Regions from separate parts of the Peribacillus frigoritolerans genome, predicted to be linked through region 2. Evidence: a T-box and tRNA genes for the amino acid it is inferred to sense, from the RefSeq annotation. Region 2 holds a T-box; the other regions hold tRNA genes.

Region 1 (7,439 bases), 1.4 Mb from region 2:
TTCTTTTGCACTTTCGATGAACGATTTGGCCAATTCTATTTTGTCTTCTTCCAATAAAGAATTACCGATTTCATGACCTTGCGCTTTAATGAATGTATAACCCAGTCCGCCACCGATGATCAAGTGATCGACTTTTTCCAAAAGGTTTTCAATAACGCCTATCTTATCCTTTACTTTTGCTCCGCCAATTATAGCTGTAAAAGGACGTTCTGGGTTGGATAGGGCTTTTCCCAGTACAGAAAGCTCTTTTTCCATCAGCAATCCGGCAACGGCTGGGAGATGGTGCGCTATTCCTTCAGTTGAAGCATGTGCACGATGCGCAGCTCCGAATGCATCGTTAACATAAACATCAGCAAGTGCAGCAAATGACTTCGCCAATTCTTGATCGTTCTTCTCTTCTCCTGGATAGAAACGAACGTTTTCCAACAACAGGATCTCGCCATCTTGCATGTTATCAATGATTGATTGAACGGTCTCACCGTAAGCTTCTTCTGCCTTTTGCACATCCTTGCCACTAAGTTCGCTTAGTCTTTCCGCAACAGGTGCTAGACGCAATTCTTCTACGACTTGTCCTTTAGGACGACCAAGGTGGCTGGCTAAGATGACTTTAGCGCCTTGTTCTGTCAGATAGGAAATCGTCGGCAGTGCAGCTTTGATTCTCGTATCATCCGAAATCTTTCCGTCTTGCATCGGCACATTGAAATCGACACGGCAAAATACGCGTTTCCCCTTTAATTCAATATCTCTAATCGACTTTTTATTCATAATCCAAGAACCTCCTTAGATATCGTTATCATATTTTTGATTTCTTTAGTCAAAAAGGGAGAGGGTAAATTTCCCAACTCCCCTTTTCTCTTTTTCATTATAGTCGGTTTCCAGGAAATTATCCAAAAACAAGAAATGTAAACGCTTGACTGATTAATGACTTACTAATAATATCATCTTCTGCCAAGTTTTTTTAGAGGTGTGATAAAAAAAACCTCACCTTGGTGAGGTTTTTTTATTATTCTAATTACAATCCTTTTTTAGCCAAATAGTCGATTAAATCAACCACACGGCTAGAGTATCCTGTTTCATTATCATACCAAGATAATACTTTAACCATGTTTCCTTCCATTACCATTGTGGAAAGGGCATCAATTGTAGATGATGATGGGTTACCGTTATAGTCAGTTGATACTAGCGGAAGTTCGCTGTACTCAAGAATTCCTTTTAATTCGCCTTCAGAAGCCTTTTTGAATGCTGCATTTACTTCTTCAACTGTTGTGTCTTTTTCAAGTTCTGCAACAAGGTCGACAACAGATACGTTTGGAGTAGGTACACGCATTGCCATACCATTCAATTTCCCTTTAAGTTCAGGAAGAACAAGTGCTACAGCTTTAGCTGCCCCAGTTGTTGTAGGAATGATATTCTCGGCAGCTGCACGTGCACGGCGATAATCTTTGTGTGGCAAATCAAGGATTTGCTGATCATTTGTATAAGAGTGAACAGTAGTCATCATACCGCGTTTGATTCCGAATTGTTCATGAAGCACTTTAGCAAATGGAGCTAAGCAGTTCGTTGTACAAGAAGCATTGGAGATTACATGGTGGTTAGCTGCATCATATTTGTCTTCGTTTACACCCATGACGATTGTGATATCTTCATCAGATGCAGGAGCTGAGATGATTACTTTTTTCGCGCCAGCTTCTAAATGCTTAGCTGCATCTGCACGTTTCGTGAAACGTCCTGTAGATTCTACTACCACTTCTACTCCCAGTTCACCCCATGCTAATTGTGCAGGGTCACGTTCAGCCAATACTTTGACTTTATGACCATCAACAACAAGGTAATCCCCATCAACTGATACTTTTTCATTAAGAGATCCATGAATTGTATCGTATTGAAGAAGGTGCGCTAACATATTAGCATCCGTTAAGTCGTTAATAGCAACAATCTCTACCCCAGGATTACTCAATGCTGCACGAAATACATTACGTCCAATACGTCCAAAACCATTAATACCAACTTTTACTGCCATGAAAAATTCCTCCTTTTAAGTTCGCAAATATATTAAGGGGTGTAATTCCCCTGAATTAACTCTTGTGCCGCCGCTTCATCCGTGATTAAAACGGTTGATGAAGGTGCGCCTTTCATGTAGGAACGGATAGCCTTTGCTTTAGTTTTACCACCTGCCACAGTTATCACTCGCTTTTCAGGGCTAAGATCATCTAACTGGATGCCGACTGTTAAAACTTTATGAACAACTTTGCCGTTTTCATCGTAATAATAACCGAATGCCTCTCCTACAGCATTTCCATCTAACAGCTTCTTTAACATTTCTGGCGAAGAATTTCTTCTTTCTGCCATCGCCATGGCATCACCAATTCCATGAATGATCATATCGGCAGATTTGATTTGGGAAATCACTTCTTTAATTGCAGGTTCCTTCTGAAATGAAGCATAAACCTCACCGCTTAATTGATCGGGTACATATAACACTCTGTATGAGGCCTGTGCCTTCTGGGCCATTTTTTCGACAATCGTATTGGCCTGATTCTGCACTGCTTCACCAATTCCCCCGCGGGCCGGGACAAATGTCAATTTCTTCGACGCTTCATCAGGTGACAACGAATCAGCCACTTCGGCCATTGTCGATCCGCCAGTTACCGCAATGATATTCTTTGATTTCCATTCTCGTTTCATACGGATTGCACAAGCTTTACCCAATTCTTTTTTCACCCATGGGGTCTCATCACAATTTCCTGAGACGATAATGACCTCATCCACTTGCAATAAATCCTGCAATTGCCGTTCCATTATGTCTATACCCATTACTTCACGCATTATTCCTTCTAACTTATCCAGGATTTCAATCCCTTCATCAGTCAGCGTCATGCCAGAGCTGAATATGTTAACCAGGTTCTGACTTTTCAGAAAATCAACCTCGCCTCTAAGCGTCCGCTCTGTCAAATTAAGGCTCACGGACAGACTGCGCCTTCCAACCGGCTGCATCATTATGATATAACGCAGGATATCATATCTTTTTTGCATAACCATAAGGAAATCAGGTAATAATTTTCTTTGTACCTCGAGTAATGTACGCATATTTAAAACTCCTAAAAAGTTAAGTTGGACATTTAATGTCCCGCGTAGTCATTTTCTGTCCCACTTAAAACAAAAAAATATTCCTGCTACATATTTTATTCTAGCAGGAACGGAATGTTTCTTCAAATGATTTGAAAAATTATTTTTCCAAAAGGCGATTTAGAGCTGATTTATCAACGTTCCCGAATTGAACGATATCATCTTTCCATTCTACGACAGGAATCATCAGCCCGAATTTCTCAAGCAAATTATCATCGGTATGGATATCGATTTCTTTATAGCCTATGCCTGATTCCTCTTTCACTTCTTCAAGCACCTGCTTGGCTTTATCGCATAACGGGCATTTATCCCTACTATATAAAACAAACGCATTTGATTCCAAACCACTCATCCTTTTCAATCATATCTTTTTCGTTTAGATGAAGAAGGGATACCTAATTGTTCGCGGTATTTGGCAACGGTTCGGCGTGCCAGGATAATTCCATGCTCCTCTTTCAACCGTTCTGCCAGGTCTTGATCCGAAAGCGGCTTTTGTTTATTTTCCCCATTGATGGCTGCCTGCAGGCTCTTTTTTGCCTGCATGCCCGACATATCCTCATCAAGGCCGACCGACTGTAAAGAAGTAGTGAAAAATATCCGCATCTCTATCGTGCCAAATGGTGTCTGCACGTATTTCCCTTTGACCGCCCGGCTTACTGTGGACTCATGTATACCAAGTTCGTCGGCGATTTCCTTCATCGTCATCGGTTTCAAATAGTTCAGGCCATGATGAAAGCACGCCGGCTGTTTATCGACGATGCACTGAATGACCTTCAATATAGTTTCTTTCCTCTGTTGGATCCCTCTGGAAATCCATTGGTATTCCTGCCACTTATCCTGGATAAACCGTTGAACCCCCTGATCCTTATGGCTCTTCATACGGTTTAAATACCCTTTATCCACATTAAGATTAGGTGTGTTACCATCATAATTCCCGACAAGCAGCATGCCATCACGAACTTCCACGACCACATCCGGCACTATATAAGAAGGTTTCTCCTGAAAAAAGAGTGAAGCCGGTCGCGGGTTCAATGTCTGGACATAATCAAATACTTCTTGAATCTCCTTCATTGTAACACCGATTTTCTTACTTAGGTCTTTCCAGCGCTTTTCCGCAAAATCGAGGAAATGGTTTTCTATGATCGATTCTGCAAGCAGATTCATTCCTTCTGCTTGCACTTGAAGCAACAGGCACTCTTGAAGATTTCTAGCTCCAATTCCATGCGGCTCGAGTTCCTGTAAAATTGAGAGGCTTTCTTCCAAAACGATCGGAGATATACCTGGGATACATATATCATCCAGCTCAGTCCTCAAGTAACCGTTTTCATCAAGGTTATGAATTAATAGCAGCAATGCCTTCTGCTGCTCACCGGTAAGCTGCTGGTGATTCACCTGGGACATGATATGCTGTTCAAGCGATATAGTATCTTCACTTATCTGTTCAATCCAATAGTTGGCATCATACGTATTCTTAAGAGTCCGTTTCCCCTTTTTCCGGTCAAAAGTTGGCTGAAATAAAGCCGATGTTGGCTGATCTATGGACAGTAATGGATTCTCCACCATTTTATTTTCTAAAAAAGCCGATAGCTCCTGCGAGGAGTATTGCAGCAATGTAATAGCTTGCATAAGCTCCTGGGTCATTGCCATCTTTAATGTTTGCTGTTGAAAAAGTCCCGCTTTCATATTCATACTCATCGATTCACCCCTCCCCCACTCCATTTTACATTATCAGGAGAAAATTCTACACAAAAACCCATGAAAACGCTTACGTTTTTTTCTGAATAGTTTATTTGTTTTTAAATACTATATGTTAGAAATGCAAATTTAACAACTACTTTTATTGAAAAATCACCATTTTTTAATAGTGTGGGCGAATATTTTCAAGACAGGACTGACATTCCAGAATTCGATGAAATATTACAGAAAACGAGTAAATTCACCAAAAATCTTAGGAACACTCTTAAAATTGACCAATAAAAAATCCCCCGCTTTATTAAGCAGAAGATTGGTAATGCCCTCGGCAGGAATCGAACCTGCATTTCAAGCTTCGGAGGCTTGCGTTCTATCCGTTGCACTACGAGGGCGTATTAGAAAATATTTTTTCAACAGACTTCATTATATGATAGAATCCCCTCCTTTGCAAGGGTTATCAGGTTTAAAACTTCTTCTTTTGGGTATTATGGGTAATGTGGAAATTCATCCCTGTGCGGCATAATATATAAAGTAATCTATCAGGAAGGAGCCATAGCCAGAAAATTGTCGAACAAATTATCCATTATAGGGTTTGTTTTGTTTGACCTAAATTGACCAAAAAGTGTATCATACATACATAAAGAATTTAAATGATTCTCTTAATCGAAGGAGGAAATGAACATGAATTTAATTCCTACAGTTATCGAACAAACAAGTCGTGGGGAGCGTGCCTACGATATTTATTCCCGTTTATTAAAAGACCGGATCATTATGCTAGGAAGTGCAATTGACGATAATGTTTCCAACTCCATTGTTGCTCAATTACTATTTTTAGAAGCGGAAAATCCTGAAAAAGATATCACTCTATACATCAACAGCCCTGGTGGAAGCATCACTTCCGGTATGGCCATTTACGATACTATGCAATATATCAAACCTAATGTATCCACAGTATGCATCGGTATGGCCGCTTCCATGGGTGCTTTCCTATTGGCCGCAGGCGAAAAAGGCAAACGTTATGCGTTGCCAAACAGTGAAGTCATGATTCACCAACCACTTGGAGGAGCTCAAGGTCAAGCTACAGAAATTGAAATTGCTGCCCGCCGTATCCTTCACTTGAAAGATAAACTGAACCAAATCTTGGCAGAACGTACTGGTCAACCTATTGAAGTCCTTCAAAGAGATACGGAACGTGATAACTTCATGACTTCCGAAAGAGCCCTTGAATATGGCTTGATCGACAAAGTCATCACGCGCAGCATCCTTGATGATAAAAAAGACTCTAAATAATCATGCAACAACCGGCTCCGGAGAACGCCTTTAGCGACTTCCGGAGCTTTTTTACATAATACAAAAAAAGGATGCTCTTTTAAGCATCCTTTTCTTTTAACCCTCTTGCTGAACGAACTCTTCCAATGCCTCTAACGCTTCTTTTTCATCGCGTCCTTCGACGATTAACTTCACGGTCACGCCAGAACTGATGGCAAGGCTCATTAATCCCATTATACTTTTTGCGTTCACTTTCTTTCCTTCTTTTTCAAGAAAAACATCTGAATGAAAGCGGTTAGCTTCTTGTACAAAAAGAGCCGCCGGCCGCGCCTGCAAACCCGTTTTCAATTTTACCTCAACTTGCTTTTCCACCATCTTGATCTCCCCTGTTAGCTTTATTTTTTCGCAGCAATAGCCTCTCCCCCACGGAGCCTGTCAGCTATTTCATCAATCTTTCGCAATCGGTGATTAATCCCGGATTTACTGATGGTCCCCCCAGAAACCATTTCCCCTAGTTCCTTTAAGGTTATATCCTGAAACGCTATCCTAAGCTCCGCAATTTCCCGAAGCTTATCCGGTAAAATGCCTAATCCCACCGTATCCTCGATATAATGGATATTTTCAACCTGGCGTAATGAGGCCCCGATCGTTTTGTTCAAATTGGCTGTTTCACAATTCACAAGCCGATTCACTGAATTACGCATATCACGGACAATCCGTACATCTTCGAACCTTAATAAAGCTGAATGGGCGCCAACTATACTTAAAAACTCGGCAATCTTTTCGGCCTCTTTCAAATAAATGATGTACCCTTTCTTGCGTTCAAGCGTCTTGGCCTTCAAGCCAAACTTATTCATTAGCTCACAAAGGGCATCATTGTGCTCTTTATAAAGTGAGAAAATTTCAAGGTGATAGGAAGACGTTTCTGGATTATTCACCGAACCCCCCGCAAGAAATGCACCTCTTAGGTAAGAACGCTTACAGCATTTCTTCCCAACAATAGTATCGGATATAGCATGGAGAATTTCAAAGCCATCGCCTAAAATTTCCAAATCGGTTAAAACCCGCTGCCCTCCGGATGACATCCTGACAATATATACATTATTCTTTTTAAGCTTCATCTTTTTACGGACCAACAGCTCGACCTGGACCTCATAACTTTTTTTCAGCAGCGTATAGATCCTTCTGGCAATCGCAGCATTCTCAGTTTGAATATCCACAACAAGCTTCCGATTAGAAAATGAAAGGGATCCGTTCATCCGGATAAGCGCACACAATTCCGCTTTACCGCAGCAATCCTTTCCCTCTAATGTAGTAAGCTCTTTTTTCGTTTCTGAAGCAAAAGACATCCA
Region 2 (7,439 bases):
GTCAATACGGAGCTTCATCGATTTTTTATCCTCTATCCAAATTTGATGCTTTTTCCCTTTGGAAGTATACTCCACGTAATTTTGTTGAGTCTTTTTATCCCATACCTTTTTAAGTTTATGAGATGAAATGATATTGTTGACCTCAGCCATGGTACGGTCATGACTTTTCACTTTTTTGGTCGACAAATCGGTCACCCATTCTCTCGTATAAAATGGTACAGCCAATATGATCTTATGAGCAGGTACTTCTTTCATTAAAAGCTTGGTTCCTTCTTTGATCCAAGGTAACGAGGAAACGGACCCGGCTACTGGGCTCCCTCCCCAATGCTCGTCATAACCCATTATGATTATATAGTCCGCTATTTTGCCAAGTGCTTTCCTATCTAGGCTTTTTGACCAATAAGGGTCGTCATTTTCTCGGGTGACATCCACAGACACTTTAATTCCATGCGGTTTTAGTGCCTTTTTTAGTTCGCCAATGAAAAGTACAAAGTCCTTCTTATTTTTGGGGTCGATGTTTTCGAAATCTACATTTATTCCATCACTTTTCGTTTTAACAAGTGAATCGCGTAAAGCTGAAACTAATTTCTGGCGTTTTTTGGTATTGCCTAGTACTGAATCAGTTAAAACAGGGTCAAATTTATTCCCGATAAGCTGCCAAACTTGTTTTCCTTGTTTATGGGCAGCTTGGATGTATTTTGTATCTACAGAAACGGAAACGTAATTACCGGTATCCGTCAGCGTATAAGAACGGGGAGATACTACATTCAAATTGGGGTGTTTAAGTTGCTGGGTATAGCTTTCTTTTGATCCATTATGCTTCCAGCCCATGACGATACGGTTTTGCGCCTTTTTTTGAAGCTGGGATTTCTTTATCCAGCCCTTTTTTCCGCCAAGCAATTGAACCTGGTAGTAATAATCCGGAACCTTCAATTTTTGGCCAACTTTAAGGGTAACCGTATGTAAGTTATTTAATTTCGTCAAATCACTTGTTGTTACCTTGTATTTATTAGAGATCTTCCACAATGTATCTCCTGATACAACCTTATGGATCTTATATTTCTGGGGAATCTTCAGGTTTTGGCCAACAGTTATTTCGGAAGAGGTTAATTTATTTACTTTTTGCAGCTCACTTACTGAAACACCATATTGATTTGCCACTTTCCATAATGTGTTTCCAGGCTTCACTTTATGAATGATAGGACCTGCGGAATCCCCAACGGAAGAAGAAATGACGGGAAACGCCTCGCCCTTTTTTAAGGTCTTTAATAGGGTAGAACCTAATTTAGGAGAACTAAAAACTTTTGTATTGTCCACTTTAACAGAACCTATGGATTGGTTTTTACTTGAAGAATGACCACTGATTGGAAAGAGACACATACAAAGAAGGCTTAACATAATAAAACATCCAAAGAATTTTTTCACAATTATTTTATTCCCCTTTGTAAAATTTAACTTTACTAGTTTACTATGGAGAATAGCTTTAAAATAGAGGTACATTGTGGAAAGGCATTTCTAACCTTCGTGTGGGTTGAATTAATCCGTTCGTGGGTCGAATTATTTCACTGAAGGACGAATTAATCCGTTCATGGGTCGAATTATTTCACTGAAGGACGAATTAATCCGTTCATGGGTCGAATTATTTCACTGAAGGACGAATTAATCCGTTCATGGGTCGAATTATTTCACTGAAGGACGAATTAATCCGTATGAAGGACAATTGATTCGTAAGTAGAAGGGGAGAGTTAAATGTCACATTTTGCATTACAGTTTTATGGTTTTAACGTATGGGCAAATAATCAGATTTTCAACCGCTTAAAAGAGATTCCAAAGGATGTTTACCATCAAGAAGTTCAAAGTGTGTTTTCATCGATATCGAGTGTGATGGCCCATGTGTATCTTTCCGATCTGGGTTGGGTGGAGGTTTTTTCCGGTAAAAGCATGAACCATGCGTTGGAGCTGGCAGAACAACTGAAGGAACAAACAGAGTCAAAGGAATTGGAGGAAATGGAGGCCATGTTTTTTGAGTTGTCCGGGCGGTACAAATCGCTGCTTAGCCAAAAAGAAAATTTAGATAAGCCTCTTATAATTGAGAATCCAGCTGGCGGTCAAATGAAAACAAGTGTTGCCGAATTGGTTCCGCATGTCGTGAATCATGGAACATATCATCGCGGCAATATCACAGCCATGTTGCGCCAAATGGGATATGCCTCTACTTCGACGGATTATGGTCTTTATTTGTTTTTAAAAGGGGAGTAACTGGATTTCAATTGCTAACTGCCGGGACTGTTAGCCTGACATTGAAAAATTGGCAGTCCTGTTCTTAAAGTGAGGCCACCTGTCATTTTGAAGATAATGAAATCCTATAAATGTGAACAGGTTAACCGGTTTTTACTGGTTGACCTTTTTTACGTTTGCAGCTGGAAATGACTTGTACATGACATTTGTCATCTTCTAGTCATGACACCTGGTACTAATAATTTCAGGTTGATTTCTTTATACTATGTAATAACGACAAATAAAAGGAAGTGCAATTGAATAATGACCTTGCAAAATACGAAATCCTTGAAAAAACAAATTGCTCCTTTTGAACAATCAACGACAAAGCAAAGTATATGGCAGATCATCAATACCTTGGGGCCATTCATTATTTTATGGTACCTGGCATATATAAGTCTTTCCGTTTCTTATTGGTTAGCTTTAATACCAGCTGTGATTGCTGCTGGCTTCTTGACAAGAATATTCATCATTTTTCATGATTGTACGCATCATTCGTTTTTCAAAAGCCGCCGTGCGAATAGAATAGTCGGGACTATCATGGGTGTTTTGACTTTATTCCCGTTTGATCAATGGGGACATGAGCATTCGGTGCATCACGCAACAAGCGGTAATTTGGATAAGCGGGGTACAGGGGATATTTGGACCCTTACTGTCGATGAGTATTTGGCTGCACCGTTTAAACTTCGTTTTGCCTATCGTTTTTATCGCAATCCATTGGTTATGTTTGGTTTGGGACCAATTTATGTATTCCTTCTTAAAAATAGATTTAACCGTAAAGGTGCTAGAAAGAAGGAAAAAAATAATACGTATTTGACGAATGCATTAATCGTCGTTTTAGCGGCATTGCTTTGCCTTGCAGTAGGCTGGCAGTCGTTCCTTCTGGTACAAGGTTCCATTTTCATGATTTCTGGTTCAGTCGGTATTTGGCTGTTTTACGTCCAGCATACATTTGAGGACTCTTATTTTGAAGAAAATGAGGAGTGGGAATATGTATTGGCAGCAGTGGAAGGAAGTTCTTTTTATAAGCTTCCAAAACTGATGCAGTTCCTTACTGGTAATATCGGTTACCATCATGTTCACCATTTAAGTCCAAGGGTACCTAACTATAAATTGGAAATGGCGCACAATAATACGCAGCCTTTAGAGAACGTTCCAACGATTACTCTTGCGACAAGCTTGCGCTCACTCCGTTTCCGTTTATGGGATGAGGAATCCAAGAATTTTGTCGGTTTCAAAGATATAAAATATTTAACGAAAAAAAGTGTTCCCGCTCAAGTGAAATCTGAACTGTAACGTTCATGTATCATTCCAGACTCCCTTAATAATCCTCGGATTTGGGGGAGTCTTTGCTTCATATAAGGAACTCGATAAAGGAGAGAACTTAAAATGATTCGAATTGTCATTGCAGAGAATCAGCAAATGCTGTTAGAGGCAATAAGTTCTCTACTCAATCTTGAAGAAGATATAGAAATTGTCGGGCAAGCGGGTAATGGAGAAGAAGCGGTGGCTCTTGTACACCAATTACAGCCTGATGTGTGTATCATGGATATGGAGATGCCTGTAATGAGCGGACTTGAGGCAGCAGAAGCATTAAGGTCAATTGAATGTAAAGTGGTCATTTTAACGACATTCCGAAGGACTGGTTATTTTCAACTCGCAATAAAGGCTAATGTAAGTGGTTATTTATTGAAGGATAGCCCGGGTGAAGAGTTAGCTTGCTCGATTCGCAGCATAATGGATGGCAAGCGAATATATTCCCCAGATCTTATAGATGAGTCTTCCAGCAATAATGGCCGGGATATGGGAGTGTTAGGTTTGTTAGCCGATGGTCAATCAAAAATTGAGCCGTCTAATCAGCAAAGCGGCACAATTGGGACAGTAAGGAAATATTTTTCCACCATCAAGGATAAAATGAAGTTACCGGCAGGTTAGATTTGTTACTTAATTCTGTTGACACGTTTTTTTAAATTGTGTACGATGGATTAAATTATAATATTGAAAATTCTGTGATGAAGAGAGTAGTTCATTTTGAAATGGAAAGCGAGTTAGGGATGGTGGGAGCCTAATGCAGGACGGATGAATGAAGCGCACTTTGGAGAAATTTCTTGAACCGTTTAGTAGGGAATATCGGGGAGTCACCTCGTTAACAATGGAAAGTGGTCACAATTTGTGGCAACTAGAGTGGTACCACGGGAATTCATGCTCTCGTCTCTTATTTAGAGGCGGGGGCTTTTTTGTTTAGGAGGAAAATGACGATGAATAAACCAATTGCAGAATTGATTTCAACTGCTTTGAACAATGAATTGCCAGCAAGTGAAATAGAAAAATTAATGGAAAAGCCAAAATTGATGGATTTAGGTGATGTTGCCTTTCCATGCTTTACTCTTGCGAAAAAATTCAAAAAGTCGCCTCAGGTGATTGCGTCTGAAATAGCCCAACAATTAAATAGCAAGTTGATCCAAGAAGTGAACGTTGTGGGTGGTTATCTGAATATCTTCGTCAATCAACAGCTGGTGACGGAAAACGTGCTGCAAACGGTATTAAGTGAAAAGGATCAGTATGGTTCGATGCAGCCTGTACAGGAAAATGTCGTGATTGATTATTCCTCCCCGAATATTGCCAAACCTTTTTCCATGGGGCACTTACGCTCAACGGTCATAGGGAATGCACTGGCTAACATCGCCGAAAAGAATGGCTACAATGCCGTGCGTATTAATCATTTAGGAGATTGGGGCACGCAATTCGGCAAGTTGATTGTCGCGTATAAGCTGTGGGGCGACAAAGAGGCAATCGAAGCTTCGCCGATTCAGGAATTATTGAAGATCTATGTGAAGTTCCATGATAGAGCCGAAAGTGATGAATCGTTGAATGAACAAGCACGCTCAAGCTTCAAGTCGCTTGAAGATGGGGACGAGGAAGCACTGGCATTGTGGAAATGGTTCAGGGATGCGTCTCTAAAAGAGTTTGAGACGATTTATGATTTATTGGGCATCCGTTTTGATTCCTATGCCGGCGAAGCGTTTTACAATGATAAAATGGATGCGGTTGTCGGGGAACTAAAAGAAAAAGGCTTACTTACCCTATCCGAAGGTGCCTATGTCGTGCAATTGGAAGATATGCCGCCTTGTTTGATTACGAAAACGGATGGTGCGACACTTTATGCCACGCGTGATTTAGCTGCCGCCATGTATCGTAAAAAACAGTATGAGGCGAAGAAAACATTTTATGTTGTCGGAAACGAACAATCCTTGCACTTTAAACAACTCTTTAACGTCATTGAAAAAATGGGGTATGAATGGGCAAAGGATTTGCAGCACGTAGCATTTGGCATGATGTTAAAAGACGGTAAGAAAATGTCGACACGTAAAGGGAAAGTCGTGCTCCTTGCGGATGTATTGGCAGAGGCGATCGAAACTGCGAAGCGCAATATTGAAGAAAAAAATCAAGCGCTTGAACAGAAAGAACTGGTTGCAAGACAGGTCGGTGTCGGAGCGGTAATTTTTAATGATTTAAAAAATAACCGCATGAACGATATTGATTTTTCATTAGAGCAAATGATGAATTTTGAGGGAGAAACGGGTCCATATGTACAGTACACATATGCGCGAATTTCCTCATTGCTTGAAAAAGGTGAATTTAACGAGCAGGCCATCACTTTTGACGCTTTAGGTGAATATGCGTGGCCAGTCATCCAGCTGCTGGAGCAATATCCGAGCATTGTCCAAAAATCGTTTGAACAAGCCGACCCATCACAAATCGCGAAATTCAGCTTGCATTTATCGCGTGCATTCAATAAGTATTATGCACATACAAAGATCCTAGTTGAAGATGAATGGAAACAAATGAAACTCTCATTCGCTTTTTCCGTAGCGATTGTATTGAAGGATGCGCTAAGTTTATTGGGAATTTCCGCGCCGAAAAAAATGTAAAGGTAAAAGAAAGAATCCATTTTGAACTTTCAAAATGGATTCTTTAAAATCTTATTCGATGACATCGAACCATAAGGGAGATTTATCATCAATTTCACCGTTGTAATTGATCGTGATTTCTTCGCCAGCCTTTATGTCTTTATATGCATAAAAGTCTATCGTTAAATCATCTAAATTATTATCATACGTCGCATTCGGAGTGTATGAATGATTGAATAGCGATCCATTTCCCAATGCAATGGCCGTTTCATCGTCATCTCCCCAATAGAAACAGTGATGAAAGAGTGACGTTTTCTTTAAATATTTCCATTCGCTTTTCGGTGAAATGATGACAGGTGATGCCTCGATGAGTTCATCCTTTTTAATATCCCTTACCGCATATATTCCCCTGCCATATTTCCCCGTATTTTTAATACAGATTGGTGATACGGCCTCAATTGCTTTTTTCCAGTCCTGCTTGGCTTTCAGTTTTGTTTCGTCTAGGTCACCAAGATGCTTATTTAAGTAATCACTGCGATTGCGAATGAATTCGAAGATGAATTCCGGCTCCTTGTCAAATATATCCAATTTATTCTTTTTATATGGATCAAGAAGGATGTGAGGACGTATCGCCTGGTGCAGCGATAATACTTTATTTTCCATGTGATTCACAGTAAATGTGGTTTCCAATTGTTCAACCAAGAGGTCTTTGTAGAACTTACGGTATTCCGGAACCTGCAAGAGTAGATGACTAAGGTGATTTGTCCTTTTTCCTCCAATAGGGACATATGTGTGCTCCATGATCCCGCCACTGACCTTGCGTCCCCAAGTGGCATCATAATCCCAAGGAATGATTTCAAATAAGTTTGTTTCACTATTGCGATATAATGCATAGTTATGAGTGAAACCGTCGTTATTCATAGTACATACAGCTCCAGCCAGCCAGCGTAAGTATTTATGGATATCAAGATGCTGCGAGACTTCTTCAGGAAATTTGGCAAGCGGGGTGGTATTGATTTTTCTGATCAATTCAATAAGGTATTCATCGTCGGACGGTTTTCCAAACGCTTGTTTATAGCCTGATACAAGGGATTCTTTTAGTTTCCCATCCCTTTCCAATGAAAAGTTGGCACTATTGTTGACTGCATAATAAATGGGACCGGCAGGAAGTCCTCTTTTTTCCAAAAAGAATTCATCAACGGACTCCAGTTGTAAATATACCCCTTTACAAGAGCCGTTACGGTATAAGTC
Region 3 (7,439 bases), 1.1 Mb from region 2:
GAAATTCGCAATTTCCTCTTCGCGTGCTGCAACCATTGCAACTGTTGGTGTTTGAACACGTCCACAGTTTAATTGTGCATTAAATTTTGTCGTTAAGGCACGAGTTGCATTCAAGCCGATATACCAATCCGCTTCCGAACGTGCTACTGCAGAAGTATACAAGTCTTCATAAGCTTTACCAGGCTTTAAGTTATTGAATCCATCTTTAATAGCTTTATCTGTTACAGAAGAAATCCAGAGTCGTTTGATAGGCTTATGAACTTTTGCTTTATCAATAATCCAACGTGCAACTAATTCTCCTTCTCTCCCTGCATCAGTAGCCACAATTACTTCATTTACATCACTGCGATTTAATTGTGTTTTAACAGTATTAAATTGCTTTCCTGTTTGTTTCATGACAACTAACTTCATGTGTTCAGGAAGCATAGGAAGGTCTTCCAGTTTCCAGGTTTTATATTTAATATCGTATGCCTCTGGATCTGCTAGTGTAACTAAATGTCCTAATGCCCACGTAACGATGTATTTATCGCCTTCTAAAAACCCATTGCCTTTTTTATTGCACTTCAATACATTTGCGATATCACGTGCAACTGAAGGCTTCTCAGCAATTACCACACTTTTTGACATTTGTTCAAACTCCCTTACTAACTATTTACCGTCTAATATAACATAATTTCAAGGAGGAAATTGCCCCATACACTCCTATTTTAGAGGACATAATAGACATTGCTTGTTTGAGAATTTAAACTTCTTTTTTTAAGCGTGTATTTTCTCTGGAAATTTCATTAACTTTTTTAGGAGAAATTGTAGTTTCTATATTTGAATAAATCTTAAAGTAGGAGATATTCCATATTCGTCCCCGTCAGGAACGAAATGTCCTGATTGCGGCCACAAAAAAAGTGTTTCACGTGTAACAAATGCCAGATGCCCGCAATGTCATAAAAAGATGGAAATGCGCGGTCAAGGAGAAGCACAGACATTCACCTGTAAATGCGGTTTTCACGAAAAACTATCTTCTTACAATAAACGAAGAGGGCAAAATAAAAATCAAAAAGTATCCAAAAATGAAGTATCCAATTATATGAAAAAGCAAAATAAAGAAGAGCCGATTAATACTGCATTGGCAGATGCCTTGGCGAAACTGAAATTCGATAAATAAAAGAAAAAGGATGGAGCAATCGCTCCATCCTTTTTCGGTATATTCCTGCTTCGACTAAATTTCATTCAGTACGGTGCCATGTAATTAATATTCAAGTGTTTTGTCAGTGTGTGTGTTTATCCGAATCTACTCGTATGAGCGTACTGAATGGCTTCTGATCACCCGGACTGAAAATTGCTTCATCATTCTCTGGATTCCATAGGCTGTAAATACTCATGATCGTATCTTCCTCCTTTGGATGAGAAGACTAGTAATTCCCATGTTTGATTATCATCCAACTCTTCAATTGACTCTAACGCTGATCACCGGGACTAAAAACCGCTGCGTCATTCTCTTTGTTCCATTGGCTTCTGATTGTACTCATCATGCACTATCATCTCCTTTGGTGAGAATGTCTTACAGTATTCATATACCCGGATGGGACAGGTTAAAACATATATTTCAAAAAAAGACATGATTATATCCAGAAATCCATTATTTTTTTCAGGTATATATTGACGTAATAAATACAACGCTTTTTACTATCAAACAGTTTGTATTCTTGTTCGCCAATATTTCCAACCTTTATGCATAGTTTGCAATCAGATTTTTTATATCTATATGGCTTGATGAAATAATTTAGCTTTGAGATCTGCGTTTTCTCCATCAAAAAATCAATTGTTCTTAACCAACAGAAAAAAACCCCTGTTACTCCGCGGAAGGACCGCTTGTAACAGGGGTTTATAATTAGCGTCCCAGATAGGAATCGAACCTACGACCTACAGCTTAGGAGGCTGTCGCTCTATCCTGCTGAGCTACTGGGACATATAAAAAAGTCGACGACTTATTTATTATATTTCTTATAGGCAAACTTTTCAAGCTAATAGCACATACTTATGAAAAAAAATCCTCACTCTCGTCTTTCCCTTTTTTTCATTTAATGGAATACTTTATTAATCGCTAGTTTTCTGGTACTATTTCACTATAAAAAATTAGGAGAATGATAGTGGGAAAATATAGAGTTTTATGGATGGTTGCATTGCTGGGGATTTTGATTTTACCTGGATGCTCACAATGGATTTTAGAAGGTATAGGCACAAAGACTGCTGCACCGATTGCGGAAGATGAAATTGAAGTGGCCGAAGCGGCGGAGAATGGGGAAGGGCAGGAATTGGAGGGCAAAATCGATACGGAAGACTGGATAACGGTCGAGTCCGACGTCCAGCTTCCAATCTTGATGTATCACAGCATTTCTGAAGGTAATCGCCTTCGGGTTCCAAGGGAGGAATTCCGGTCTCAGATGGCTTGGCTTCGGGAGAATGGCTACTATACATTATCCCCTGAAGAAGCATTCCTCGTATTAACCGAGAATCGGATGCCAAGTGAGAAGTGCGTCTGGCTTACTTTTGATGATGGCTATACAGATAACTTCACGGAGGCTTTTCCGATAATAAAAGAAAATGATATGAAAGCAACTGTCTTCATGATCGGGAAGTCCATTGATAAAGGTCATCACCTGACTGAAAATCAAATGATGGAGATGAGCAGGAATGGGATTTCGATCGAAAGCCATACTATCAACCATTTGGAGCTGAACCGCATGACGGCAGAGCAGCAAGAAGCTGAAATGGTCCAGTCGAAGGAGCTATTCGACCGTATTCTCGACCAGGACACGACAGTGCTTTCCTATCCGGTTGGCCGGTATAACGAAGAGACTCTCAGGCTGTCAGAGGAAGCTGGATACAAGATGGCAGTCACTACCGAACCTGGGGGAGCTTCAAGGGAACAAGGGATGCATGCCCTGCATCGAGTTCGGATTTCACCCGGGTTATCAGTCGATGGGTTTGCGTCACTGATTGAAAATGCTTCAAATCATTGAAGGTGGCAGGGGCATTTCGAACCTGTTCAGAAAAATCATTTAATAATCGATTCTTACATGGTGTATAATGAAGGCAGTGAAAATTATATACATATGAACGATTTGGTGTCGTAATGACTTAAAAGGGAAGCTGGTGAAATGCCAGCGCGGTCCCGCCACTGTATATGGGAGCTGACGGCTGTGTACCACTGTATGAGATATGGGAAGGTGCCGTTGACGATGACCATGAGCCAGGAGACCTGCCAAAATTCGTACACCTGTAACCTACGCGGATGGGAAGGTGTGTGGCAGACCATAAGAAGTCCGTAATGATATTGTTGCCATACAAGCACCTTCCGTTTAACGGGAGGTGCTTTTTGTTTTGGGGGCATCTTCCGAGATTATGAGGTGGAAAGAAATTAAATAAAAAGATTGTGGGGAATGAAAATGAAGAAAATTTTTGGTCTGATACTGTTGATGTTGCTTGTTGCAGGCATGATGGTCGGCTGCAGTGACACTACTGATGAAGGAAAAGAAAAGCAGCAAACGAATCATGCTCAACACGAAGCTTTCCCGATTACGATTAAAGATGCAACTGGGGAAAAAGTAACGATAGAACAAAAACCGAAGAAAATCGTTTCGTTAATACCAAGTAATACGGAAGTGGTCTTTGCACTTGGTTTGGGTAAAAAGGTCATTGGTGTTTCCGATAATGATAATTACCCGGAAGAAACGAAGGAAATTGAAAAAGTTGGCGGAATGGAAATGAACACGGAGCTGATTGTCTCCATGAAGCCTGACCTTGTTCTTGCGCATGCATCAAGTGCCCATAATTCGAATGAGGGTTTACAACAGCTTAAGGATGCTGGAATAGATGTCCTCGTAGTCAATGATGCACAAAGCTTTGACCAAGTCTATGAGTCTATTGAAATGATTGGACAGGCAACGGGTGAACATGACAAGGCAAACGAAATCGTTGCGGATATGAAAACGAAGCTCAAGGATATCGAGGAAAAAGCCAAATCCGTAAAGGAAGAGGATAGGAAGACAGTTTTAGTGGAGGTTTCGCCTTCACCGGAAATATACACACCGGGAAAAAATACTTTCATGAATGAGATGCTTAATATTATTTCAGCGGATAATGCTGCTGCTGATTTGGACGGTTGGGCAAAAATTGATGAAGAGTCGATGATTGCTGCAAATCCTGATGTCATCATTACAACTTATGGTTATTATACGAAAGATTCAGTAAGTGAAGTGAAGGGCCGAAAAGGATGGCAAGACGTAAATGCTGTTAAGAATGGCAAAGTCTTTGATGTCCATTCTGACTTGGTGACCCGTTCCGGTCCACGCTTGATAGAGGGAGTAGAGGAACTTGCCAAATCAGTCTATCCGAACCAATTTAACAACTAAATGGACGTTTGCTTATTTGATTGCGTTGTTAATTTTGTTATTCGCAATGACGATAGGCATTTCCTTTGGTTCGGTGTCAGTACCGATTCCCGTACTTTTACAAATAATCGGCAAGGAGATCTTTCATTTGCCGATTTCTGCTGATCCGGATGTGATGCTGACGAATATCGTGATGAACATCCGCTTGCCGCGTGTGTTGCTTGCGGGTTTGGTCGGGGCATCGCTTGCGATTGCGGGTGCGGCATTTCAGGGGCTGCTCCGGAACCCGCTCGCTGATCCTTACACATTAGGTATTTCATCAGGAGCATCGGTCGGCGCCGTATTGACAATATTCTTGAATATATCACTGCCGTTCATCGGTTTATACACTCTTCCGGCACTGAGCATCTTATGCTCAGTGCTCACGATGCTCTGCGTATTGACTTTTGCAAAAAAAATGGATCGATCGATGAAAGTGGAAACGATCATTTTAACGGGAATCATTTTCAGCTCGTTTTTAAGTGCATTCATTTCATTGATGATTGCGCTGACGGGTGATGAATTAAGACAAATCATCGGCTGGCTGATGGGAAGCGTTTCAATGCGCGGATGGAATTATATTGCAATCATTTTGCCGTTTTTTATTCTTGGTTCGTTTATCTTGATCATGAATACAAGTGAATTGAATGCGATGACTTTTGGGGAAGACCGGGCAAAACACTTAGGTGTGAATGTTAAGCGGCGGAAAATGTGGATCTTGATAGCCGGTTCGACATTGACAGGGGCAGCGGTTGCCGTTTCAGGGGCGATTGGCTTTGTAGGATTGGTCATTCCTCATTTTGTCCGAAAGATATGGGGACCTGACCATAAACATTTGCTTCCGCTGTCATTGTTGATAGGAAGCGGATTTCTAATTTTGGCTGACTTTGTAGCACGGACGGTCATTGCCCCATCGGAACTGCCGATCGGGGTGATCACCTCACTTATCGGGGCACCTGCATTTGCGCTGATTTTATTAAAGAGACGGAGAGAAGGGTAAAAACGGATGCTTGAAGTTAAAGGGTTAACAGGTGGATATGACAACAAAGCTGTTTTGGACTCTGTCTCTTTTGATGTACATAAAGGAGAATTATTCGGGATTCTTGGTCCTAATGGCAGCGGAAAAACGACGCTCTTAGGAATGCTTAGCGGGGTGCTCGATTATAAGGGCGGAAGCGTACGGATAAGAGGTAAGGATTTGAAGGATTATTCGTCAAAACAACTTGCACAGGTCATTGCTGTGCTCCCTCAACATTCCTCATTAGCTTTCTCCTATACAGTAAAAGAGACGGTCTCACTTGGGCGATATGCCCATCAATCAGGTTGGTTCCATAGTTGGTCCGCAGAAGATGAAGCGATTGTCCAACGGGTTATGGAACAAACGGGCGTAGCCGATTTCCAGGCTCTGCATTTTGAACGATTATCAGGAGGGGAGAGGCAGCGGGTCCTGCTGGCACAGGCACTTGCCCAAGAGCCTGAAATCCTTTTTTTGGATGAACCTACGAATCACTTGGATCTTTCCTATCAAAAAGACCTTCTTGATTTAATGAGGAAAATGGCAAAAGAGCAGAATTTGACCGTTATTTCAATTTTCCATGACCTGAATTTGGCTGGGTTATATTGTGATCGGCTGATGTTGCTTGAGAAGGGGAAAATTCAGGTTGTTGATGTGCCGAATGAAGTGCTCCAACAGGAACGGATTCAGGGTGTATATCATACGACGATCGAAAAACATCCACATCCCGCCCTTCCGAAACCGCAGATGTTCATCGTTCCGGAAAAGCATGGCCATGATACTATTACATTGGAAATTGATGAATCTTATCTGACAGTCGGACCTGAGATGATTCAATTGGATTCTCCGATCCCGCTTAGAACGATGTCTTCCGGAGTGACTGGTTCGGGGACGGGCTGGCATAAATATTTTGTGAATAGGCACGTACATCATGGCTATGACTGCGAGGATCATCATGTTGAAATGGCCGAGTATTTAAAAACTCATGGTTTTGAACCTCAGGAGACGGTAGGGATGATGACAGCTGTCTTTCTCGATACGGTTGCTTTCAAGCTTTTAAGAGCGGAAGATTTCTCTGTTTTCATTATCGTGACGGCTGGTGTAGGAAATGCCATCGACGCTTCTTTAGCTGACCGGCATTCTTGGAGTTCCGCTCCGGGAACGATAAATACATGGATATTCGTAAATGGACATTTGGCAGAAGAGGCTTTCATCCACAGCATAGTTACTGCGACCGAGGCAAAAGTAAAAGCGCTTCATGATTTGCATGTACTGGATAAGGTGACAAATACATGTGCAACAGGAACATCGACTGACAGCATTTTGATTGCGGCTGCTCAAAGAGGGGCAAAGCTTCAATATGCAGGCACCATCACTCCGTTAGGGAAGCTGATCAGTCGCGGTGTATATGATTGTACAGTGGAAGCATTAAAGAATAATCGGAAACGGATTGAGGATTTATGATCTATCATCATCTTTTTGCGGTTACGCTGGCATTTTTCCTTGATCTATTAATCGGTGATCCGCCAAATTGGCCGCATCCAGTCAAATGGATAGGAACGATGATAAGCAAGCTGGATCTGGCATTCAATAGAGGGGCATATAAGAAACGGAATGGACTCTTCATGTTGATCATCGTCTTATCGGCGGTGTTATTGATTACGGGTCTTACCGTCTATTTGGCTTATCTAATCCATCCGCTTGCAGGTATCCTTTGGGAAGCTGCTGTCATTTCTACTACGATAGCTCAGAAGGGCTTGAAGCAAGCTGGGATGGATGTTTGCCTTCCGCTTAATGAACGCGATTTTCCTGAAGCGAGGCTAAAGCTTTCCTATATCGTGGGCCGTGATACGGAGGATCTTGATGAATCCGAAATTGTCAGGGGCACCGTGGAAACTGTAGCGGAAAATACCAGTGATGGGATTACAGCCCCAATGTTTTGGGCAGCTATTGGCGGTGCGCAGCTAGCTATGGTGTACAGGGCGATTAATACATGC
Region 4 (7,439 bases), 2.6 Mb from region 2:
GTTTTTGATCAACCTTAAAAATCAGTCATCTTTTCAGCAGCGAAAAGGCCCTGAACATAGACCCGACAAACATTAGCCCTGCACCGCCGAGCAATAAATATATACATAGAGTTTTATCAATAACATTCAAAGGATAAAGTAATGCCCCTAGCGCTATGATTGCTCCTATCCCCGTTATGGTCCATCCTATTTTTTTCATTCGCAACTCCTAAAATTAATTATTTAGTGAAGGTCCTCCACCGGTTTCCCCCTTTTTCATAGATAGGTCCCTCATTACTAGCTTAAACCATTTAAAAACTGACAACAAGTGAGATCCACCGATTATTTTCCCGCAAAAAAAGAGCCACAAATGACTCCCTGTTTTGAACACGCCCAAATTCAGCCGTTCTTTTTATCCTTTTCCATATACTCTTTTATTTTTCTTTCTTCCCACTCAGACCCGAAGTTTCCTTGTGCAAGAATGGTAATTCCATGTATCAGAACACCAATCCCCCACCCTCCAAGGGGATAAAGGAACCACCAATAACCGGAATCCGTCAATAGGTTAATCGCAATCAACATGACATTCACCAATACATACACCATTAGATGAATGTAGAATGCCTTAAGGTTTTCAACCCTTTTTTTCGCCCGTAGATATCCATCTCCATTTTCCATCCCAGCACCTCCTAATCATAAACACTAAAGTATATTACCATCTGCTTCCATAATACCTTATTTTTCATAAAGAAATAAGAATGAAATGCATCAAAGGTAAATCGGGAGCTGGGAATCAAGGAGAATCTCTAAAGGCCACTTACAAGTCAGTGGATTTCATTCTATTGTATCCCCGTTCTTCGTATGGCTGTATTTTGTCCATCCACATTTCTTCAAGTTTTTTCAATTCCCGTTTAACATCAAAAAATCCTGTATCTTTCGGCTTCAATACTTCCAGTACCTCAAAAGAAAAAGCATCTTTCCCATATTGGTTCCACTCACCTTGCAGAACTTTATTGGTGTTTGTTCCGACTTCCAATTCAAATTGTTTCCCCTTCAACGTCTTTAAATTCCTGGTGCTTCCGATAAAAACTTTATTATTTACCGTATTTCTGATTTGGTATACACCTGCTTCAACTTTCGTTTCTTTATATAATTGCTTCAATTCTTTTTTACGATCCATCTTTCTTGCCTCCAGTCATCATTTCTTCAGCCAATATTGGCTCCCATCAGTCTTTCTATCCAAGAATCCATATTCTATTAAATATCTTCTCAAAAGAACATGATCATGATAAACGGCACCCAATATTTGATTGATTTCTTTTTCTTCATATTTCCGCTCATTTTCAAAACGGTTCATAATTTCTTGGAGAATGATCAGCCTTTGTTTTTCCTTTGGCGGGAAAGACTTTAATGTATCCTGACTGCCTTTAGGGAAGTATTTTTTCAATACAGTCACCTTTTCTTCCTCTGTAACGTTATAACGATCATCGACCATCCTTGCTTTTTGATGAAGCGGGATAAATGCCGGCGCATGTTCATCTTTATCTTTCAAAAGTTCCATCAGGGCTAAAAACAACTTAGCCTGACGCTCTTTCTCTTTCAACACAAAACGATGGTTCCGAATGGTGGACGGACTGCCAATTCCCATTTCCTCCTGAACCTCAGCATCATTCTTCCCTTGGTAAAATAGGCGAAGAAGGCGGTTTTGATGGTCCGTGAGACCTGTAAGTTTTTTATCGAGATCAATCAAGTATTCAAAAACGGAGCTGTGTGCATGTTCAATATGAATTCGCATATACCTCTTTGCTTCATAAAGAACCCCATCTTCCGGGTACACTATCCCCTTTTCAACTGCATTTCCGCACAGCAAACAAACATATTGATTCTCACCTTCTATATATCCTTGTTTAAGCTCATCCTGAGATGCGTTCCAAAACATTTCAGCGTCCTTCATAAAACAAACACTTCCCTATAAAGTTTATAATATAATAAACATAATATTAATTCGTTTGCATTATGTCAATGTTTTTTCTGATTTAACTCCAGCAAAGTATCCAAAGAAGACCTTGATAGTCAGAGGGGCTTCATAACATACAGCTGGCAGGCGAATACACCATCCATTCCCAGGACACTATGCCGATATAGTATATTGAATAATAAGCGTATTTTCCCCAATAATATGCTATATAAGCGTGAATAAGCTTTAGAGGAGGATATATTATTGAAAGATGAAAACGATGCAATTGTTCCATCAATCCATAACACCGATTTACACAAGGCAATACACCATTTATCGGAACAATTCAAGGTACCACTGCCAGAATTACGCGATACGATTGATTTACTTATACAAAACCAATCAAGTGGGATGCAGCTTAGTGTAGAAGATCATAAAAGTTCACCCGTCGAAGAATTGAATACGGCAATAATCAAAAACCGTGAAATCATTAAAAAAAATCTCCAAACATTAAATAGAATTTGATATAGAAAAAAGGCATCCGATCATGGATGCCTTTTTTCTGTGGAGCATATGAAATTCCTAATATAAGTCCTTCGTTAGAGCTCATTAAGTATTAGCTAGGCACAAACTTAAGTATTCCTTCCAGATAAACACCTTGTTCTTTTCGTTTGCATTCCCTCAACTTGATTCTTCCTTCTTTTTCTAACTCCTTAGCTAATTGGACCACTTCAGTTCCATCTTCGGTTATTTCGACTGAGAAGAAATTGCCCCGAGTGGAAGTTTGAATGAACTTGAATAATCTATCTTTATTCATTTAAACATCTCCTTATTTATAACAAGTTCGACATAAAAGTTCATCCACCTGCGATAAATATAAATAAAAAACTTCTTGTCGTCATACGAACTTTAGCAGTTAAAAGGATAACAAATTGAAAACATCCTCGTTGACTTAAGCCAAAAGTAAAAAAGCCAAAACCTTAGAAGGTTTTGGCTTTTTCTAGTTAGTGTCCCAGGAGAGATTCGAACTCCCGACCGACGCCTTAGAAGGGCGTTGCTCTATCCAGCTGAGCTACTGAGACGTTTATGATATAAGTTGCGGTAAAACTTATGTATTACCTTAACTGTTCCCTTAGGACACTTCTTATTATAGTAGGATATCAAAAGAAAGTCAACGGTTTTTCATAAAAAGTTTTTTTCTTTTTTTATGAACCAGGAAGCGGGGAAAAACGCTTCCTGTTCATTATACATGAAGTCATTCCATTTGATAAGCATTTCTTAGTTCTTCAACGATTTTTCCTTCAAGGTCAAAATAGATGATTTCAAGTTGGTCATTTCCGATTTCCAAAATGGCATAGGTTTTCTCTTTTCGTCCACGCGGCTGACGTATGCTTCCCGGGTTGATGAAGAGCTTGCCGTCAATCAATTCGGAGCCTGCAGCGTGGGAGTGACCAAAGCAAATAATATCCGCCCCTGTCTCTTCACTTTTATAAGATAGGTTCATCAAGGTCATATTTATGTTATAGAGGTGTCCATGCGTAAGGAAGAAACGCTTGCCTGCGATATTCTCCACAATATCATTCGGATATGCCGAATCATAGTCACAATTCCCGCGAACGGCTAAGAACCCCGACATGTGAGGGTCATTTCTTTCCAACTCTGAATCACCGCAATGGATCATGGCAGCAACCTCTTGTTTATGACGGTCGGTAATCATGCTGATTTCATGAGTTAAGCCATGACTGTCACTCATTATTAGCACTTTCATCGTCACATTCCTTCTTCCCTTTTTAGAAATAGATCAAGTTTTTCATCTAGAGCCCTCAATGCGTTGGCACGGTGGCTGATTTTGTTTTTTTCCTCTTTTGTCAATTCGGCGTTTGTTTTGCCCTGTTCCTCAACAAAAAAGATGGGATCATAACCAAATCCATTCGTTCCTGAAGGCTGTTCCGTAATCAAGCCTTCCATCGTTCCCGATACCGTAACTGTTTCCTGGTTGGGTGACGCTAGTGCCAAGGCGCAATAAAATCTCGCAGTCCTAGCCTCTTTTGGCACGCCTTCCAGTTCGCGGAGGACTTTTTCCGTGTTTGCTTCATCGCTCTTGTCCTCTCCAGCATAGCGCGCAGAATATACGCCTGGACGGCCCTCCAATGCATCTACAATCAATCCGGAATCATCAGCAATGACAAAGTGGCCTAGCTGATGGGCAATGGCCTCTGCCTTCAGGATCGCATTTTCTTCAAAGGTCGTGCCTGTTTCCTCAACATCCGGAGCATCCGGTACATCGAGAAGTGTTTTGACTTCATATCCTTTAGCAGAGAATAAGCTTTCGAACTCCTTGGCTTTCCCTTTATTTTTCGTTGCAATGATTACTGTCTTCATTTTTCATTTCACCCTTTTTCATTTTATCGGCATGAGAGCTCTTTTCGGACTAAGAAAGAATTTGCTGTAATTCGTCATATGTAAAAGCCGCTTCTTCCAGTGCCAAACGGACGGATTCAGCGCTGCCTTTCATGATCAACAACAGCCGCTGAACTTTCCAGATAAGTTAAGTCTAACACAACTCCCTTATCTGCAATACTTATAAAACTAACGTTTGTAATTTTCACTATGTTCAATATGGATATTAACTTTTATGTTATTTATTGAAGACTTATCAAAGGAATTAATAATTTTATTATCCCACTTATTGGCATGGTATCTGTATGCCTTTTCACTTATGTTAAAAAGATCTGTATTGATTTTTTCCCCAGTCTCCAACGTCTTCAAAATATCTTGCTTAATTTTTATTTCTACCTTTTTTTCGATTTTTTCCATATCCAAGTTGTCTATATTTTGTTTCAATATTCCATTTGCTCTAACTTCTAAATCATATAAGGGTTTCTTTTGTTGTTCCAATACTATGATGTTTGTTTTGGGGTCCATGATTTCAACACTTACCTTTTGTTTGTTCAGGGAAAAAAACATTACAGTCGCCTTATTTCCAACCCATTTCATACCTATCAAATCTTGTTTACTTACGAACCCTTTATACTGTTGTTTTGATAAAACATAGCCGCCATTCAACGTTGGTATCTTTTTTTCTTTCCCCTTCTCTGAGTAATGACGCTCATTTATTACCATAGAGGGAATTAAAATGGAACCAACCGGTTGATAAAATTTCGAAACCAGCTCATTGAATTTTAACGGGGATATGAAATAATTCTCATTAATAACGGTCTCTGGCCTTTGAATGATCGTGAATAGGTTAGGAAGATTAAAGAAACTATCACTGTCAAACACCTTTTTAATATCTTCTTTTGTAACAAACAGCCATGAATTGTATCGCAATAAGGGCTCTTTCCCCACATATTCAATGAAATCCTTCATTTTCTTATTGATTACATTCTCACTTAAAATGAAGGAGTTAATATGCCCGATATACAGTGGCAATGCTGCATTTTGTTCTAATTCAGTAAATGCTTCTTCGATACTTTCCCCTTTACCTTCCCCAATGACAACAGAAGATTTTTCTTGTAATGCTGTGGCCCCCTCTTGTTTTGCTATATCCGCAAAATTCAATGCTTGAAAGTATAAGATGAATTCACCCTCTTTATAATCGACGCCTAGAGCGGATCCATATGTTTGAGCTTGAATTTCCTTCATTCCCCAACAGCCTGTCGTCAATAAAAGTTGACAGCCAATTACCATGACTGCAATTAGCTTTCTCATTTGTTCGACTCCTTTTGCGGTTCATTATCACTGGACTGTAGAGCTTGATTCCGCTGTCTTAACATCCCATACGGAAGCTTGAATAAGACTTTTAACATATCCGATTTATTTGGTTTGGAAAATGGATTCACAAAAGGCTGTCCGAAACTTTCCAAGGAAACCACAACAATCAAGATGAGGAATATTCCCATGAAGAATCCAAACAAGCCTAAAAACGCTGAACATGCAAATATGAATAACCTTATAAGAACGATATTCCCAGCAATATTCTGATTGATCAAGGTATAGCTCGAGAGAACTGTTACAGCTATTATTACGAGCATGGAGGGTGAGGTCAGTCCTGCCCGAATCGCTGCATCACCTATAATTAGTCCACCCAACACAGAAACCGTCGGACCTACAGCTTTTGGCAGGCGAAGACCGGCTTCTTTAAATAGTTCAAACAATATGATCATCAAGAATGCCTCCAAAGAAGCAGGTATGGGTAATCCCTGTCTCGTGATTGAAATCGTCGCAAGTAGCGAAAAGGGAATTTGATCGAATTGATAGGTAACTAACGCTATAAAAAAACCCGGTAACGTAACGGTTACAAATAAGGCGACTACACGAATGATGCGTATAAAACTAATGTAAAAAAAGCTTGCATGTGCGTCATCAGCAGAATAAAGCAACTGATTAATACTTGTTGGTCCGATCAAGCATGTGGGATTCCCGTCCACCAGGATGGCAAAGCGCCCTTGATTCAATGATTCAACAACATAGTCCGGTCGACCGATATAATCCATTAAGGGGAAGATGGAAAGTTGATTATCATATAAGAGTTCTTCAACTTGGTAACTGCTGACTATGATATCAACCTTTAATGAATCCAATCGTTCTTTAATATCCAAAAGAATCGAGGGATTAATAATGTCATCAATATAAAGCAGCAATATTTTTGTTTTACTTCTTTTCCCGATTGTATATTCTATACATTTAAGTGATGCCGTTTTTAACCTTTGGCGAATTAAAGACATGTTATCCGATATATTCTCAACAAATCCATCTCTAGGTCCACGAATGGAAGATTCTATATTGGATTCTTCCGGACTGCGCTTAGGGGAATTAGCTAATGGGGTATAGTAAATTTCATTAGAAGATTCATTAATAATGATCAGGTCTCCAGAAAAAAGAATGCTTTCCACTTCCTCTTTTAAACCGGAGCCCTTTTCAAGCATACTGATTTCCATAATATTGCTTAATTGATCAATTGTTAATTCCCCATTTTCTTGAACCGCTTTTGATATTGTAGGCAGTATCACTTCATTGATAAATGGCATATCCACTAAGTTCGGCGCATATAAAAAACCCAACAAATAACGACCTTCATTATCAAAAGTTTTTGTTCTTAAAACAACATCGGAAGAATGTTCGAACCATTTTTGGATTTGGTCAATGTAAGAAGGAGTTCCATTCAATTTTCCCTTCTTCATAATGTTTCACCTTTTCCTTTTCCCTTTATAAAAATAAGAATTAACAGTATAATTGCAGCACTTAAAAGAAACAGACTGCTGATTGGAAAGAAATACTTGTAGATAAGATTAAAAAATGAAGTAGCATCCCAATGGATTAGCGTGCCAATAACAATTAACAAATATAGCGAAAGCAGTATCCACTTCTGATGTTTTGAATTTGAGATTAATTTATAGCCTATAAATAAACATAAACTTATTCGAATCATGGCACCTGAAAGCCATTGGAAAATGGAAAGGAAATCAAGTCGAGTAATATAATAGCCAAACCTTAGCAACTT

What was found. A T-box is a leader RNA that pairs with one kind of tRNA and senses whether it is charged. The one in region 2 lies ahead of argS (arginine--tRNA ligase), so its partner is inferred to be a tRNA-Arg.
Region 1: it has a tRNA-Arg gene. The T-box ahead of argS (arginine--tRNA ligase) is inferred to sense a tRNA for this amino acid. The anticodon was not compared.
Region 3: it has a tRNA-Arg gene. The T-box ahead of argS (arginine--tRNA ligase) is inferred to sense a tRNA for this amino acid. The anticodon was not compared.
Region 4: it has a tRNA-Arg gene. The T-box ahead of argS (arginine--tRNA ligase) is inferred to sense a tRNA for this amino acid. The anticodon was not compared.

What each region holds. Positions count from the first base shown of each region.
Region 1 covers NZ_CP158190.1:5,188,158-5,195,596, forward strand. The annotation lists gene ABOA58_RS25695 (phosphoglycerate kinase) at 1-765, opposite strand, end outside; gene gap (type I glyceraldehyde-3-phosphate dehydrogenase) at 1,013-2,020, opposite strand; gene ABOA58_RS25705 (sugar-binding transcriptional regulator) at 2,053-3,087, opposite strand; gene ABOA58_RS25710 (glutaredoxin family protein) at 3,227-3,478, opposite strand; gene rpoN (RNA polymerase factor sigma-54) at 3,484-4,821, opposite strand; tRNA gene ABOA58_RS25720 (tRNA-Arg) at 5,139-5,210, opposite strand; gene clpP (ATP-dependent Clp endopeptidase proteolytic subunit ClpP) at 5,500-6,108, shown strand; gene ABOA58_RS25730 (HPr family phosphocarrier protein) at 6,205-6,462, opposite strand; gene whiA (DNA-binding protein WhiA) at 6,483-7,436, opposite strand.
Region 2 covers NZ_CP158190.1:969,983-977,421, forward strand. The annotation lists gene ABOA58_RS04830 (LysM peptidoglycan-binding domain-containing protein) at 1-1,398, opposite strand, end outside; gene ABOA58_RS04835 (DinB family protein) at 1,750-2,259, shown strand; gene ABOA58_RS04840 (fatty acid desaturase) at 2,542-3,573, shown strand; gene ABOA58_RS04845 (response regulator) at 3,667-4,212, shown strand; T-box leader at 4,278-4,496, shown strand; gene argS (arginine--tRNA ligase) at 4,530-6,209, shown strand; gene ABOA58_RS04855 (SET domain-containing protein) at 6,261-6,677, opposite strand; partial or broken gene ABOA58_RS04860 (CotH kinase family protein) at 6,690-7,439, opposite strand, start outside.
Region 3 covers NZ_CP158190.1:5,468,609-5,476,047, reverse strand. The annotation lists gene ABOA58_RS27160 (DNA topoisomerase III) at 1-627, opposite strand, end outside; partial or broken gene ABOA58_RS27155 (DNA topoisomerase III) at 881-1,159, shown strand; tRNA gene ABOA58_RS27150 (tRNA-Arg) at 1,890-1,963, opposite strand; gene ABOA58_RS27145 (polysaccharide deacetylase family protein) at 2,139-3,017, shown strand; cobalamin riboswitch at 3,104-3,278, shown strand; gene ABOA58_RS27140 (ABC transporter substrate-binding protein) at 3,438-4,409, shown strand; gene ABOA58_RS27135 (FecCD family ABC transporter permease) at 4,372-5,427, shown strand; gene ABOA58_RS27130 (heme ABC transporter ATP-binding protein) at 5,434-6,906, shown strand; gene cbiB (adenosylcobinamide-phosphate synthase CbiB) at 6,903-7,439, shown strand, end outside.
Region 4 covers NZ_CP158190.1:3,976,926-3,984,364, forward strand. The annotation lists gene ABOA58_RS19460 (hypothetical protein) at 26-199, opposite strand; gene ABOA58_RS19465 (2TM domain-containing protein) at 379-657, opposite strand; gene ABOA58_RS19470 (GIY-YIG nuclease family protein) at 797-1,159, opposite strand; gene ABOA58_RS19475 (DUF2087 domain-containing protein) at 1,178-1,933, opposite strand; gene ABOA58_RS19480 (hypothetical protein) at 2,201-2,461, shown strand; gene ABOA58_RS19485 (hypothetical protein) at 2,553-2,753, opposite strand; tRNA gene ABOA58_RS19490 (tRNA-Arg) at 2,945-3,018, opposite strand; gene ABOA58_RS19495 (metallophosphoesterase) at 3,192-3,704, opposite strand; gene ABOA58_RS19500 (XTP/dITP diphosphatase) at 3,707-4,318, opposite strand; gene ABOA58_RS19505 (Ger(x)C family spore germination protein) at 4,526-5,647, opposite strand; gene ABOA58_RS19510 (spore germination protein) at 5,644-7,119, opposite strand; gene ABOA58_RS19515 (GerAB/ArcD/ProY family transporter) at 7,116-7,439, opposite strand, start outside.